Linked DNA regions of Peribacillus sp. FSL E2-0218. The protein of the gene in region 2 interacts with the protein of the main gene of each other region in a pairwise test. Links are inferred from orthologs where the notes say so. Each region holds a gene or a part of one and is shown on either strand. Other genes may lie near its edges. The genes, in order: MHI53_RS16805 and MHI53_RS07895.

The links.
Region 1: the proteins of MHI53_RS07895 (region 2) and MHI53_RS16805 interact in binary tests that used the Bacillus subtilis proteins (3 or more experiments, as listed by UniProt). The link is inferred for Peribacillus sp. FSL E2-0218 from one-to-one orthologs.

Annotation. Positions count from the first base shown.
Region 1 is NZ_CP150304.1:3,493,581-3,500,039, forward strand. The notes cover bases 1,361-4,233. They hold MHI53_RS16805 (post-transcriptional regulator), read right to left. Parts: upstream 3,014-4,233; coding sequence 2,708-3,013; downstream 1,361-2,707. Other genes in these bases: secDF (protein translocase subunit SecDF), read right to left, coding at 1,361-2,507; spoVB (stage V sporulation protein B), read left to right, coding at 3,183-4,233. Also shown: more of secDF, read right to left, coding at 246-1,360; more of spoVB, read left to right, coding at 4,234-4,745; MHI53_RS16815 (DUF421 domain-containing protein), read right to left, coding at 4,775-5,434; MHI53_RS16820 (TIGR04086 family membrane protein), read left to right, coding at 5,627-5,998; preprotein translocase subunit YajC, read right to left, coding at 6,293-6,459. UniProt on the Bacillus subtilis protein: Required for post-transcription initiation control of the comE operon. Promotes the accumulation of its target comE mRNA to septal and polar sites.
Region 2 is NZ_CP150304.1:1,630,796-1,637,367, reverse strand. Bases 2,482-5,467 are described here. They hold MHI53_RS07895 (DivIVA domain-containing protein), read right to left. Parts: upstream 4,240-5,467; coding sequence 3,724-4,239; downstream 2,482-3,723. Other genes in these bases: MHI53_RS07885 (YggT family protein), read right to left, coding at 5,221-5,467; MHI53_RS07890 (RNA-binding protein), read right to left, coding at 4,325-5,098; ileS (isoleucine--tRNA ligase), read right to left, coding at 2,482-3,334. Also shown: more of ileS, read right to left, coding at 566-2,481; more of MHI53_RS07885, read right to left, coding at 5,468-5,487; MHI53_RS07880 (cell division protein SepF), read right to left, coding at 5,494-5,958; MHI53_RS07875 (YggS family pyridoxal phosphate-dependent enzyme), read right to left, coding at 5,980-6,572. UniProt on the Bacillus subtilis protein: May act as a pilot protein, directing MinCD to the polar septation sites or by inhibiting MinCD at the midcell site of division. Required for polar localization of the chromosome during sporulation.

The DNA.
Region 1 (6,459 bases), 1.9 Mb from region 2 along the record:
TCACCCCTCAATTTACTTATTATACAAAACGAGTATGCCGGTTTCAATTTTATTTTAAATCCAAGGGATTCCCAAGATTTATAAAGAAAGCTCTTTTCGTGAAGATGGTTGTTTTTAAAACGAAACGATTTACGTATGATTGGAGCAGTTTGCGAGACGGAGGCGGGACCGGAGTAAAGCGTCAAAGTATGCGATAATAGCCATCAAAAAAGAAGGCTGGCATGATGCCAGCCTTCCCGATCTTATTAAACTTGCCCTTCAAGGCTTTTTTTCTTTTCTTTTGCCGTATTTAGCGGACCTTTCTTCTTCAATTCCCTGATTTTTAGATCAAGCCAGAATTGGGAAGCGATCAATAGCGATGAATACACACCGCATATCAGCCCGATGAACAGGGCAATCGAAAAGTTCCTGATGGCTTCACTGCCGAAAATCATCAAGGCGATAACCGTAACGAGTACCGTCAGCACTGTATTGATCGATCTCGTCAGCGTTTGCCTGATACTGATGTTCACGATATTCTCAAGCTCTTCGACGGTTTTGATTTTACGGCTGAAACGTAGGTTTTCCCGAATCCGGTCAAACGTAACGATCGTATCATTGATGGAATAACCGACGATTGTCAGAACCGCAGCAATGAAGGTGATATCCACCTCAAGGCGAAGCAAGCTAAAAATCGTAACGATGAAGAACGCATCATGAACGAGTGCGACGACGGCCGGTACAGCCATTCGCCATTCAAACCGTATCGATACATACAAGATGATACCGAGTGAGGCGATCGCCAAGGCAAAGATGGCATTTTTCGCAAGCTCTTTCCCTACCGTCGGTGATACGGTGCTCACATTCGGCTCTGCCCCGTAATCCTTCTTGAAATGATCCTTCAAAACAGCGATTTCCTGCTTATCAAGAACACCAACCGTCCGGACGACAGCATTTTTGTTTTCTTTTCCAGCAAGTCTGACATCCTTGATATCATTGACATCAATGCCGGCCTTGCCCATTTCCGTTTCGACCTGTTGAGTCGTCAGGACATCCTTAGATGCAACTTCAATGCGGGTTCCGCTTGTGAAGTCGATTCCCAGATTCAAGCGAAAAACGAACAGGAAGATGATCCCGATAATCGTAATCCCGATCGAAATGCCATAAAAAGCCTTCCGATGCTTGACGAAGTCGATTTTATCGAAGCGTGTCGGCAATGACATTAAATTGATCTTCTCGTTTAGGTTATGAATATATTTCTTCTTCACGCCAAACCATGATGTGCGTTTGTCGAGGAACCCGCTTTTCACCCACAGGCTCATGAATAGACGCGTACCATAAACGGCAGTGATGAAGCTCATTAAAATCGAGATGATCAAGGTCGTCGCAAACCCTTTAACCGAGCTTGTCCCGTAATAGAACAGGACGGCTGCAGCAAGCAAGGTCGTCAAGTTCGCATCCATGATCGTGCTAAGCGAGTTTTTCGTACCTTCTTTATAAGCCGCTTTTACAGTACGGCCAAGCTTCAGTTCATCCCTGATCCGCTCATAGGTTATGATATTGGCATCGACGGCCATCCCGACCCCGAGCACCAATGCCGCTATACCTGGAAGAGTAAGGACTGCGTTCATCCACTCGAAGACCAGCAGCGTCAGGAAGATATAGACGCTCAGTGTGACGACGGCAATGAATCCCGGGAAGCGGTAATAAACGAGCATGAAGATGAAAATGAGTGCAATCCCGATGATGCCGGCAAAAATCGTATCGTTCAGTGCGCCTGCACCAAATTGGGCTCCGACAGACGTGGAGTATTTTTCCTTCAAGTCGACAGGCAGTGCACCGGCATCAAGGAGGTCTGCAAGCTCTTTCGCCTCTTCAACCGTGAATTGCCCTGTAATGTATACCTTTTTCGTATTGAAAACTTCACTGACAGCAGGAGCGGATATCATATTGTCTTGTGAAGCTTTATCCTTGATGGAATCTTTGCCTTCCTCGAAATCCAGCCAGATGGCAAGAACATTCGTAGGTACTGGCATCGATGAAATTTTTTGCGTGATTTCTTTAAACTTGTTCACATCTTTCAATGTGACTTCTACGACCGGTTTATTATCTTGGAACGTTTGTTTCGCGCCGCCTTCCTTCAGGTCCGCACCGGTCATCATTTCCTTATCGTTATAATCCCGAAAGGATAATTTAGCTTGTGTCGAAAGGATTTCACGAGCGTTATTTTGGTCTTTAACCCCGGCCAATTGAACCCTGATCCGGTCTTTCCCTTCGATTTGAATATTAGGTTCACTAACACCCAAAACATTGACACGACGCTCAAGTGAGCTTACTGTAGCCCGTAAAACCTCCGGGGTGATCTTTTCCCCAGACAGCGGCTTCACTTCATATAACACTTCAAAACCGCCTTGAAGATCAAGTCCCAGCTTGATATCCTTTAGGATTCCTTTTGAAGTCGTTCCCATCGCTGCGAAAATCAAAAGAACGATCAGAAAAAACGCAACGATCCTGCTTCTTTTTACCATTATGTAGTAGGCCCCTTTCTATAATCCGCCTGTTCCTGAAGTTTAAAAACCTGTCATTTATTTTGTTTATATGCTACCTGCATTTCCCTTGCTTCCTGAAAAAAAGACACAGCTACCCATGCTTTTTTTCCAAAAAAAAGCATAACCATATCTATTATGAGTCATTTATAAACAGCTGTCAATTTAAGTATATCTTTGCGTCATTGCTTTAAAAGTTCTTTCAATTCCTCCTCGGATAGCGGCTCAAATAAGTTTGGTGATTTATATGCTTCGACCATTTGGAAGTTCATGAACTGGTTGCTCGAAAATGTCACGATATCGGCGACAAGCTCGTGAAGATGAATGTTTTCCTGCGGGCGCTTCCATTTGTTTTTCGTTAAGGTTCCCCAGATATCCTCCTCTGTAACGGCATTCAATCCAACCATTTGAAATTCCTCGCGCTTGCTCTTCAAGAATGGACGTACCTTTACATAATAGCTTTCATAGGGATGATTCATTTTCGCCATCACTTTGCCTCCAGTAAAAATGTTCTCTATCGATTGCGCATTTTCTTAAAAGGGCTCCAATCAGTTGCCAGAACGCAAACAAACACTTTTGTCATGCTTTGTCCAAGTACAAGCATATAGATAATTGTATAGCATAACCGCTTTTTTGAGAAGGCAGGGAGGGAGTTCAATGTCTAAATTTTTAAAAGGGACGCTGATATTATTAATCGCAAGCCTGATTACAAGAGTTCTTGGGTTCATTAACCGCATTGTCATCGCCCGCTTCATCGGCGAAGAAGGCGTTGGTTTATATATGATGGCTTTACCGACCCTCTTTCTCGTCGTGAACATTACCCAATTGGGGCTGCCGATCGCCATTTCCAAGTTTGTGGCCGAAGCCAATGCCCGGGGTGACGAACGGAAAATCAAAAAGATCCTCGTCGTCTCTTTGGCCTGCACCTTTGCTCTATCGATGATTTTCACTCCTGCGATGCTGTTGTTCGCACCCGTTCTCTCAGAATACTTATTCACTGATCCACGAACGGTCTGGCCCCTGATGGCGATAGCGCCAATCGTACCGATCATCGCGATATCATCGGTACTGCGCGGGTATTTCCAAGGCAAGCAAAATATGAAGCCCTTCGCTTTCTCGCAAGTGATCGAACAGGTGGCGCGCATCACCTTCATCGCCGTCCTGACGAAGGCCTTTTTGCCCTATGGGATTGAATATGCGGCAGCCGGAGCGATGTTCGCCTCGATAATCGGTGAGCTCGTCTCCCTCATTTACCTTTTGACTAGCTTCAAGCTAAAGAAGCATTTTAAGTTCAGGAAGAATTTTTTCAAAAATGTGAAGTCTGGTAAGGGGACGTTCACGGAATTGATGGGGATTGCGCTTCCTTCCACCGGAAGCAGGATGATCGGCTCGCTTTCATGGTTTTTCGAGCCGATTGTGGTGGCGCAGAGCTTGGCCCTTGCCGGTGTCACCGCAGCCGCAGCCACGAGCCAATACGGTGAACTGACAGGATATGCGCTGCCACTGCTCATGCTGCCTTCGTTCATTACATCATCATTGGCGACTGCCCTTGTACCGGCAGTCAGTGAGGCACGGACGACCGGGAACTTCCTGCTCGTTGAACACAGGCTGCAGCAGGCCCTGAAAATCACATTTATCACAGGCTGCTTAGCCGTCGTCATTTTGTTCATCTTTGCCGAACCGATCCTGCAAGTCATGTACGGCTCTTCACATGCCGCCGTTTTCATTAAATTCCTGGCACCTTTCTTCATTCTCTTTTACTTCCAGTTCCCGCTGCAGTCCATGCTTCAAGCATTGGACCTTGCAAAAGCGGCCATGTTCAACAGCCTGGCGGGTAACATTCTCAAAATCGGTGTGATCTGGCTCCTCGCATCAAAGGAAAGCTTCGGGATCATGGGGGCCGCAGTAGGTATAGCTGTCGGTTCGATGCTCGTCACCTTCCTGCATTTTTCCACCGTGCTGAAGGTCGTACCCTTCACGTTGCATTTCCGGAGCTATATATCTGCTTTAATTCTTGCTTTAATCTCTGGCTGGGGCGGCTATTATCTGTATCAAGCCCCGCTCTCGGCACAGCCCCTCGTACCAAGGCTGCTGCTGTCCGTAACGGTCGTGATCCTGCTTTTCACCTTTTTCCTGCTCATGACCGGCAGCATAAAAAAAGCGGATTTGATCCGGATTCCTAAGGTAGGCGGCTTTTTATCGAAGTTCGCCTGGAAATAATATGAACCGAAGCATTAAAAGGCTTCGGTTCATTTCTTCGTTTCATTTTTATCGATGTAAAATTGGCCATCTATGTACCCACAAATCGAAATCTCCTGGATTTTCGATTCACCATGTTTTTTCAGCTGGTGTCGAAGCCAAAATTGATTTTTTCCAATTTTATAAAGATTATTTTCCTGTATCTTCCCATCAATGATAAGGGGATATGGCGTTTCCTTCGTTTTCGTCCTTTTGCCTTGGGTGTTTTTAATGACCGAAAGTTTTCCCGACGATTCGAGAATGGCAAATTGCACTTCATTCAGATCATTGATTCCTTGTTCTCGCAGCTGGGTCAATAAATCATCGAAATTATATCGTTGCTTACGCATCGCCTTTTCATCTATTTTCCCTTGATTGATGATAATCTGAGGTGTACCGTCGACGATGTTCCGAAACCTGATGCTTTTCAATGATATGAACGCCAATATGATCTGGATGAAAGCGAGAACGAACATCGGGGTGATTTGCTGAAAAAATGGTTTATCCAAATCTTCAAAGGATAGGACTGCTATGTCCCCTATCATGATGGATACCACTAAATCAAGAATGCTCAGCTCCCCGACTTCCCGCTTACCCATCATCCGGAAAAGGAATAAGATGACTAGATAGATCACCGTCGTTCTAAAAATAATAGCCAGATAGGTATCCACTTCACTAACACATCCTTCATCCATAGCATGGCTTGGAAATTGAAAAATTACTCTATAATCTTTTCGAATTTCGCGGAAGCTGCTTAAACCTGGTCTAAAGGCTTCGTGTGGGGAATATGCTTGTACAAACACATAAACAGGCTAAAACGTATCAGCCTTTAAAAAGGAGGAATACCCATCGAAACTAAAAAAATGAGTGTCGCCGTAATTTATGGCGTAGGCTCCATCTTTGCCATAGCGATGATTGCAAGTTTGATCGTTTCCATCCTTCTTCGTTTCACTTCATTGACGGAATCATCCCTGACATACGTGGTCATGATCGTTTCCTTTTTATCGCTGTTCATTGGTGGATTCATTTCAGGAGGCAAAGGGAAAAAGCAAGGTCTATTCTTAGGCGGCAGCACCGGCTTGCTCTATCTGTTGATCGTGTTCCTTTTTCAATACTTGGGTCATGACGCACTCTTCACCATCAAGCAATGGATCTATTATGGCTGTTTCGTCATCACGGCCATGATGGGCGGCGTGCTTGGGGTCAATATGAGCTCCGACTCACGCACCCATTAAAAAAACAAACGAAACCGGGCATCCTTGCCCGGTTTTCATTTGTTGAGAAAAATCGCGCCGAGGAGGCTTCCCTGAACGCCCGCTGATAAGCGCGTGTTTGCAACGCTTTATGCTTAAACCTCAAAAACACTGGCTAATTTATTTCCCTATAATGTTGAGCCGAGCCTCCACCGGGATATGCCAGTGCCTCCAGTGGAAATTAACGTTCAATTACAACAAAAAAACTGTAGACAAACTCCATTTTCATCGAGTTTGTCTACAGTCGGAACCGGCCACACGGGCCGGTTTTCATTATTAAATCGATACTTCTTTATTTGGTGCACTTTCCGTAATTTCACGGATTGCAGCACGGTCGAATGTCAATTTAGTACCATCTGGTGACTTTATGACGATTTGCAATTCATCGATTGCATCGATTGTTCCGTGCATGCCGCCGATCGTTGCAACCTTATCACCTTTTT
Region 2 (6,572 bases):
CATGGAGTTTGGCTACAGTTTTGAAGTTTATCCTTAGACTGTTCCAAGCCAATGCTGGCGCTCCCTTATCCAGAGGGCGGTTCGTGAGCTTCTTCGGCTTTTAGCCTGTGGGGTCTCACGCAGACGCGTATCTCCTTGGCGGCAGTCTCGCACATCCGCTCCAATTTTACCTTTATTTTTCCTTAGATAGATGCCCATTGCCTATTCATTCAGCTCGACTGAGACCGTAACACCTGGAAAGACACATGAAAATCCATCCTTGGCTCCATTTGTTGAACAGGAGATTAAACATGTCGGAATACCCAGGCCACAGATGCAACATATAAAACAGCCGCGATAGCAAGCTACCTATTAAATTAAACAAAGTGATTGTACCGGCTTTACCCTATACACGTTCTCGATCAAAAGAAGGGTTCTTTCGCACACATGACTATCTAAAATGGGCTTACCTGCTTCAAAACCTATCTAACATTAAAAAGGCTTCGAAATGTAATCATTTCGAAGCCTTTTTGTATACAAGCTGACCGGACCCTTCATAGAGAGTCCCGCCGCATGCCTTCTGGAATCATTGATTCACATAATGCTCTTTCACTACTGTTGCACAACGCGGGCATAGTGTCGGATGTTCCTCCACTTGACCCACTTGTTTGGAAACATTCCAGCAACGCTCACATGTTTCACCTTCGGCTTTTGTCACCGCGATCGCCATATCCTCTAGTTTAACCGCTTCTGATGGTGCACTTGACACATCTCCAGCAAGTTCGAATTCGGATACGATGAATAACTGTTCAAAGCTCTCCTTGATGCTATCAAGCAGATTTTTCGTTTCTTCATTCACGTAAACCTTCACTTTTGCGTTCAGCGATTTACCGATGATTTTCTGATTGCGAGCCTCTTCTAATGCTTTCAGTACGTTGTCACGCACGTTCATGAAAGCCGTCCATTTTTCTTCGATGGCTTGTGCATCATCAACGTGAATTTCTTCAGGCATCCATGTCAATTGGACACTTTCTTCCGTTACACCAGGAATGAACGCCCATACTTCATCAGCCGTATGCGAAAGGATTGGCGACACCAATTTCGTCAAGCTTACCAATGATTCGTATAGCACCGTTTGAATGGCCATACGCTCTTTACCATTTGGTGCTTCACAATATAAAATGTCTTTCGCATAATCAAGATAAAACGAACTCAAATCCTGTGTACAGAAATTATTGACCATATTATAAATGGTCGCAAACTCATAATTTTCATAACTTAATTTGGACTGAGTGATCAGCTTATTCAATTTGACCAGCATGTAACGGTCCACTTCAGGCAGTTCATCGATTGCCACTTTATCGGTTTCCGGATTGAATCCATCCAAATTCCCCAGTAGGAAGCGGAATGTATTGCGGATTTTACGATACACTTCCGAGACTTGTTTAAGGATAGGATCTGAAACCCTGACATCTGATTGGTAATCGACAGAAGCGACCCAAAGGCGTAATATATCTGCACCAAGCTGGTTCATGACCTTGGATGGCAGGACGACGTTCCCAATCGATTTACTCATTTTGCGGCCTTCTCCATCCAAAGCGAATCCATGGCTCAGCACGCCTTTATAGGGTGCTTTTCCTGTTACGGCAACACTTGTTGAAAGTGAAGAGTTAAACCAGCCGCGATATTGATCCGAACCTTCTAAATAAAGATCGGCAGGACGCTGCAAGTCTTCCCTTTCTTCAAGAACAGCTTGATGAGATGAGCCGGAATCGAACCATACGTCCATGATATCCGTTTCTTTCGTGAAGATGCCATTTGGGCTGCCTTCATGAGTGAAGCCTTCCGGAAGTAACTCTTTTGCTTCCCGTTCGAACCAGATGTTTGAACCGTGTTCACGGAAAAGGTTTGAAATATGATTGATCGTTTCATCGGTAATGATCGGCTCGCCATTTTCTGCATAAAGGACAGGAATCGGTACACCCCATGCACGTTGACGGGAGATACACCAATCTCCGCGGTCACGGACCATATTGAATAGCCGCGTTTCCCCCCAAGCGGGAACCCATTTCGTTTCTTCGATGGCCTCCAAAAGCTCACTGCGGAAGTCTTTGATTGATGCGAACCATTGTGCAGTTGCCCGGAAAATCGTCGGTTTCTTCGTCCGCCAATCATGTGGATAAGAGTGAGTGATGAACGTCAAGTTTAATAACGCGCCAGCTTCGGTTAATTTTTCTGTAATCGGTTTATTTGCTTGATCATAGAATAATCCAGCGAATTCACCGGCCTCTTCTGTCATGACCCCTTTCTCATCCACGGGGCAAAGGACATCCAAGCCGTATTTTTGTCCGATGATAAAATCATCTTCACCATGTCCTGGAGCCGTATGGACACAGCCCGTGCCAGCTTCCGTCGTAACATGTTCACCCAGCATCACTAAAGATTCGCGATCATAAAGAGGATGTTTGGCACCTGCCCGGTCCAATTCGCTCCCTTTTACCGTTTTCACAACGGTTGGGTTATCCCAGCCAAGCGTTTCGGTCACGGACTCAAGAAGAGCTTCAGCAATTAAGAACTTTTCATTTTCGACTGCCACTACGACGTAATTTAATTGCGGGTGCAACGAGATACCAAGGTTAGCAGGAATCGTCCAAGGAGTTGTCGTCCAAATGATGATTTTAACTCCTTCTTCAATTACTCCTTTGCCATCCGTTACTTCAAAAGCAACATAGATTGACGCAGAACGTTTATCTTGGTATTCAATTTCAGCTTCCGCAAGTGCTGATTCACTGGAAGGTGACCAATAAACAGGTTTTTTCCCTTTATAAATATAGCCTTTTTTCGCCATATCGCCGAAGACCTTGATTTGCTGGGCTTCATATTCAGGCTTTAATGTGATGTAAGGGTTATCCCAATCCCCGCGAACCCCAATTCTCTTAAACTGTTCACGTTGATTGTCGATCTGAACATAAGCATACTCTTCACAAAGCTTCCTGAATTCGGCTACACTCATTTCTTTCCGCTTAACACCTTTTTTAGTCAAGGCCGTTTCGATCGGAAGGCCGTGCGTATCCCAACCAGGAACATACGGTGCTTGAAAACCGCTCATTGATTTAAAGCGGACAATGAAATCTTTTAAAACCTTGTTCATCGCGTGACCCATATGGATATCACCGTTAGCGTATGGCGGTCCGTCATGTAAAATGAATAAAGGGCGTCCTGCCGTTTGTTCCTGCACCTTTTTATAAATATTCATTTCTTTCCATTTCTCTTGAATCTCCGGCTCTCGTTTTGGTAAATTTCCACGCATTGGAAATTCCGTTTTTGGCATCAATAAGGTATCTTTGTATTCCATCGTTACATCCTCCATCCGTCTTTACACAATTTCATTGGCACCCAAAACTCCTCCAGGCAAAATAAAAAGCCTTCTCATCCCTAAAAAAGGGACGAGAAAGCTTTGCTTCCCGCGGTACCACCCTGGCTAGAAAGATTCACAAAGTGAATCCAACCTCTCGAGCATTCGTAACGTGAATGAAACGCTTCGTTTACTTGCTGCAAAAGCAGGTTCAACTCAGAACTCGAGGGTGATCTTCAATATCTTCGCTTATTCCAGGCTCTCACCATCCCCGGTCGCTATTAATAAGCATGTGAAGAATTTACTTTCCCTGTCATCGTCTAAAGTAATCATGAATTGTATTGTTAAAAAATTATATGCGAAAAAAGTGTTGAAAGTCAAGGAATCGTTTAAATTTCCTCTTCCACTCTCTCATTTAATTCTATTTCAGTCGCATCCACTTCGTAATCAAGAAGGTGGTCCCAATCATCATTGTCCAGCAAATCCAACTGTGCACCGACAAGCATTTTGAAACGGGTCCGGAATACTTTGGATTGTTTTTTCAAGTCTTCGATGTCCATCGCGATTTTCCTAGCCTTCACAAGTGACTCATTGACGATCCGATCGGCATTTTTCTCTGCTTCCTTAATGATCAGCTTCGCTTCTTTTTGGGCGTTGCGCCTTAATTCCTCAGCTGCTTCTTGTGCGACAATAATCGACTTATTAAGTGTACCCTCGATTGTCGTAAAATGTCCCAAACGATCATAAGTCTCGTTCAGTTTATCTTCAAGTTCTTTTTTCTCCCTCAATATCAGTTCATAATCTTTAATGACCTGGTCGAGAAACTCATTAACTTCATCTTCATCATACCCTCGAAATACTTTATTAAATTCCTTATTATGTATATCTATCGGGGTTAAGGGCATTACGGCACCTCCAGAACGGTTTCTACTCTAGTATATTAAAACTCTATATTCGACAATAAATGTCCAAATCCTGCTTAATCTTGAATTATTTTTGCCTGCCTAACGAGATTCTCCACTTATCCTTCTTGGTTTTTCCATCTATCGACAGTATCTTGCACCTGCCAAACCCCCTGATGGATAACGTATCCCCCTCGCGGCATTCTTCAGAAACATTTTCCGTTTGCTTGAAATTGACCTTCACTTTACCTGACGTTACCAGGGCTTGCGTTTTTTGGCGGGAGATATTCAGCACGGCAGAAAGCACACTATCCAGCCTTAGGGAACTGACGGTGGTGACTTGTTCTTCCCATTTATCTTGGACTTGGATGATATTCCCGATAGGAAGCCGTTTTATGGCAACGGAAGCTTTACCGATCTTCTCCAGGTTCCCAGTGAGATAGGCATCCATCTCCTCGGCCGCAATAAATTGAATATGCTCCTCCGTCACGATTATATCGCCGAATTTTTCACGTTTTACCCCAAGTGACATCAAGGTTCCAAGTATTTGCCTATGTTCAAGCGTAACAAACTTTTTTGGATAGGAAATATCGTATAAGGAGATATTGAAATCCGATGGTTCAGGAGAGTAATAATCAGGGTAAATGAGCACACGTTTTCGCTCAACGAATTCGCTCCCGCCGTTGAATTGCAGTTTGGCATCCGGATCATTTCCCAATAAGGAAATAAGGATTTCCTGCTGTCGCGGATCCAGAAAGTCAGATAATTTCGGAGCGTAAGAATCTTTCACCTGATCGATCCAATTCATTGCCTGGTCAATGAATTCTTTTTCCTCCGGCCTGAAATGCTGATAAATACTCATGATTGTATAATTGCTCCTTAATTATCAAGATAATGATTGATCTAAACATGCTTTCTTCCTTCGTTGCCACTACACAGCTGAGAATCTTCCGGCTGTGTAGTTTCGTTCTTTGCCGGTTGTGGTTAACCTACCAGCGTCTGAAGGTAATGAATGCCATACCCACTTGCGAAGTTAAGCACCAGAAGGGCCACAAGCGGTGAAAGATCGATCATGCCAAGTGGTGGTATGAACTTTCTGAAAGGCTCTAAATATGGTTCGCAAATCGTTTCCAGGAATTGACCGATGGATGTCTCCCTTGCATTTGGAAACCATGACATCAATATGTATACGATTAATGCCATTGAATAAATTTCAATTAAATAATATAAACCTTGAAGCACTAAACCCATTAATCATTACCACCTCGCTTCTTCATACTCCTCATCGACGGCAAATCCGGTAATATTACCGGAAACATCGACGTTGTCAGGGGTACATAAGAATATATCTGTTCCGATTTTTTGGATATCCCCGCTGATTGCATAGACAGTCCCGCTAAGAAAATCAATGATCCGCTTTCCTTGATCATGCTGAATCCGTTGAAGGTTCACGACAACAGCCCGCCTATTCTTCAGATGGTCGGCTACCTCCTGGGCTTCTGCATAGGCACGAGGCTCCAATAATACTACTTTAGAAGATTTCTGGACGCTTTGCAAACTTACGATATTCTGATTGCCATTAGTCCCTGCAGAAACTGGCTGCTGCTGTTTAGTTGACTTCACGGTTTTTCGTTCAGCCTCCTCTTCTTCCATCACTTCATCCTTGTACTCATACTCATCATCCAGTGCGAAATAAGATTTAAATTTTGATACGAACGACATCTTTAGCGTACCTCCTTAAAATTATTCGCCTACAAGTGCTGTGCCAATCCTGATCATAGTAGCGCCTTCTTCGATGGCAATCATGAAATCATTGGACATCCCCATGGATAATTCCGTGCATGGTGCATGCGCGAGCGCAGCATTTTGGATTTCCACCTGCAGATTTTTCAGGTTCCGGAAGCACTGACGTAAAACTTGTGGATCATCCGTCAAAGGAGCCATCGTCATCAATCCTGCAACCTTCACCTTATCAAAACCGGCTAACCCCTTTATGAAGCTCATTGCTGCCTCTGGGTCCATGCCATGTTTGGATTCCTCACCCGAAACATTCACCTGCACTAAACAATTTATCGGCTCTTTTGCGCGTTTTTGAATTTCTTCCGCTAAAGAAATTCGGTCCAGTGAATGGATATAGGTGATTTTATCAATGACATTCTTCACTTTTCGCGTCTGCAAGGAGCCAATATAATGCCAGTTCGGCTTGTCCTGCAGTATTTCGTATTTATTCAGGAGCCCTTCGTCACGGTTTTCACCTAAGTCGCTGATTCCCGCTTCCAAGGCTTCCTTCGCCCTCTCGATCGAAACATATTTTGTCACGGCGATCAACTTTATAT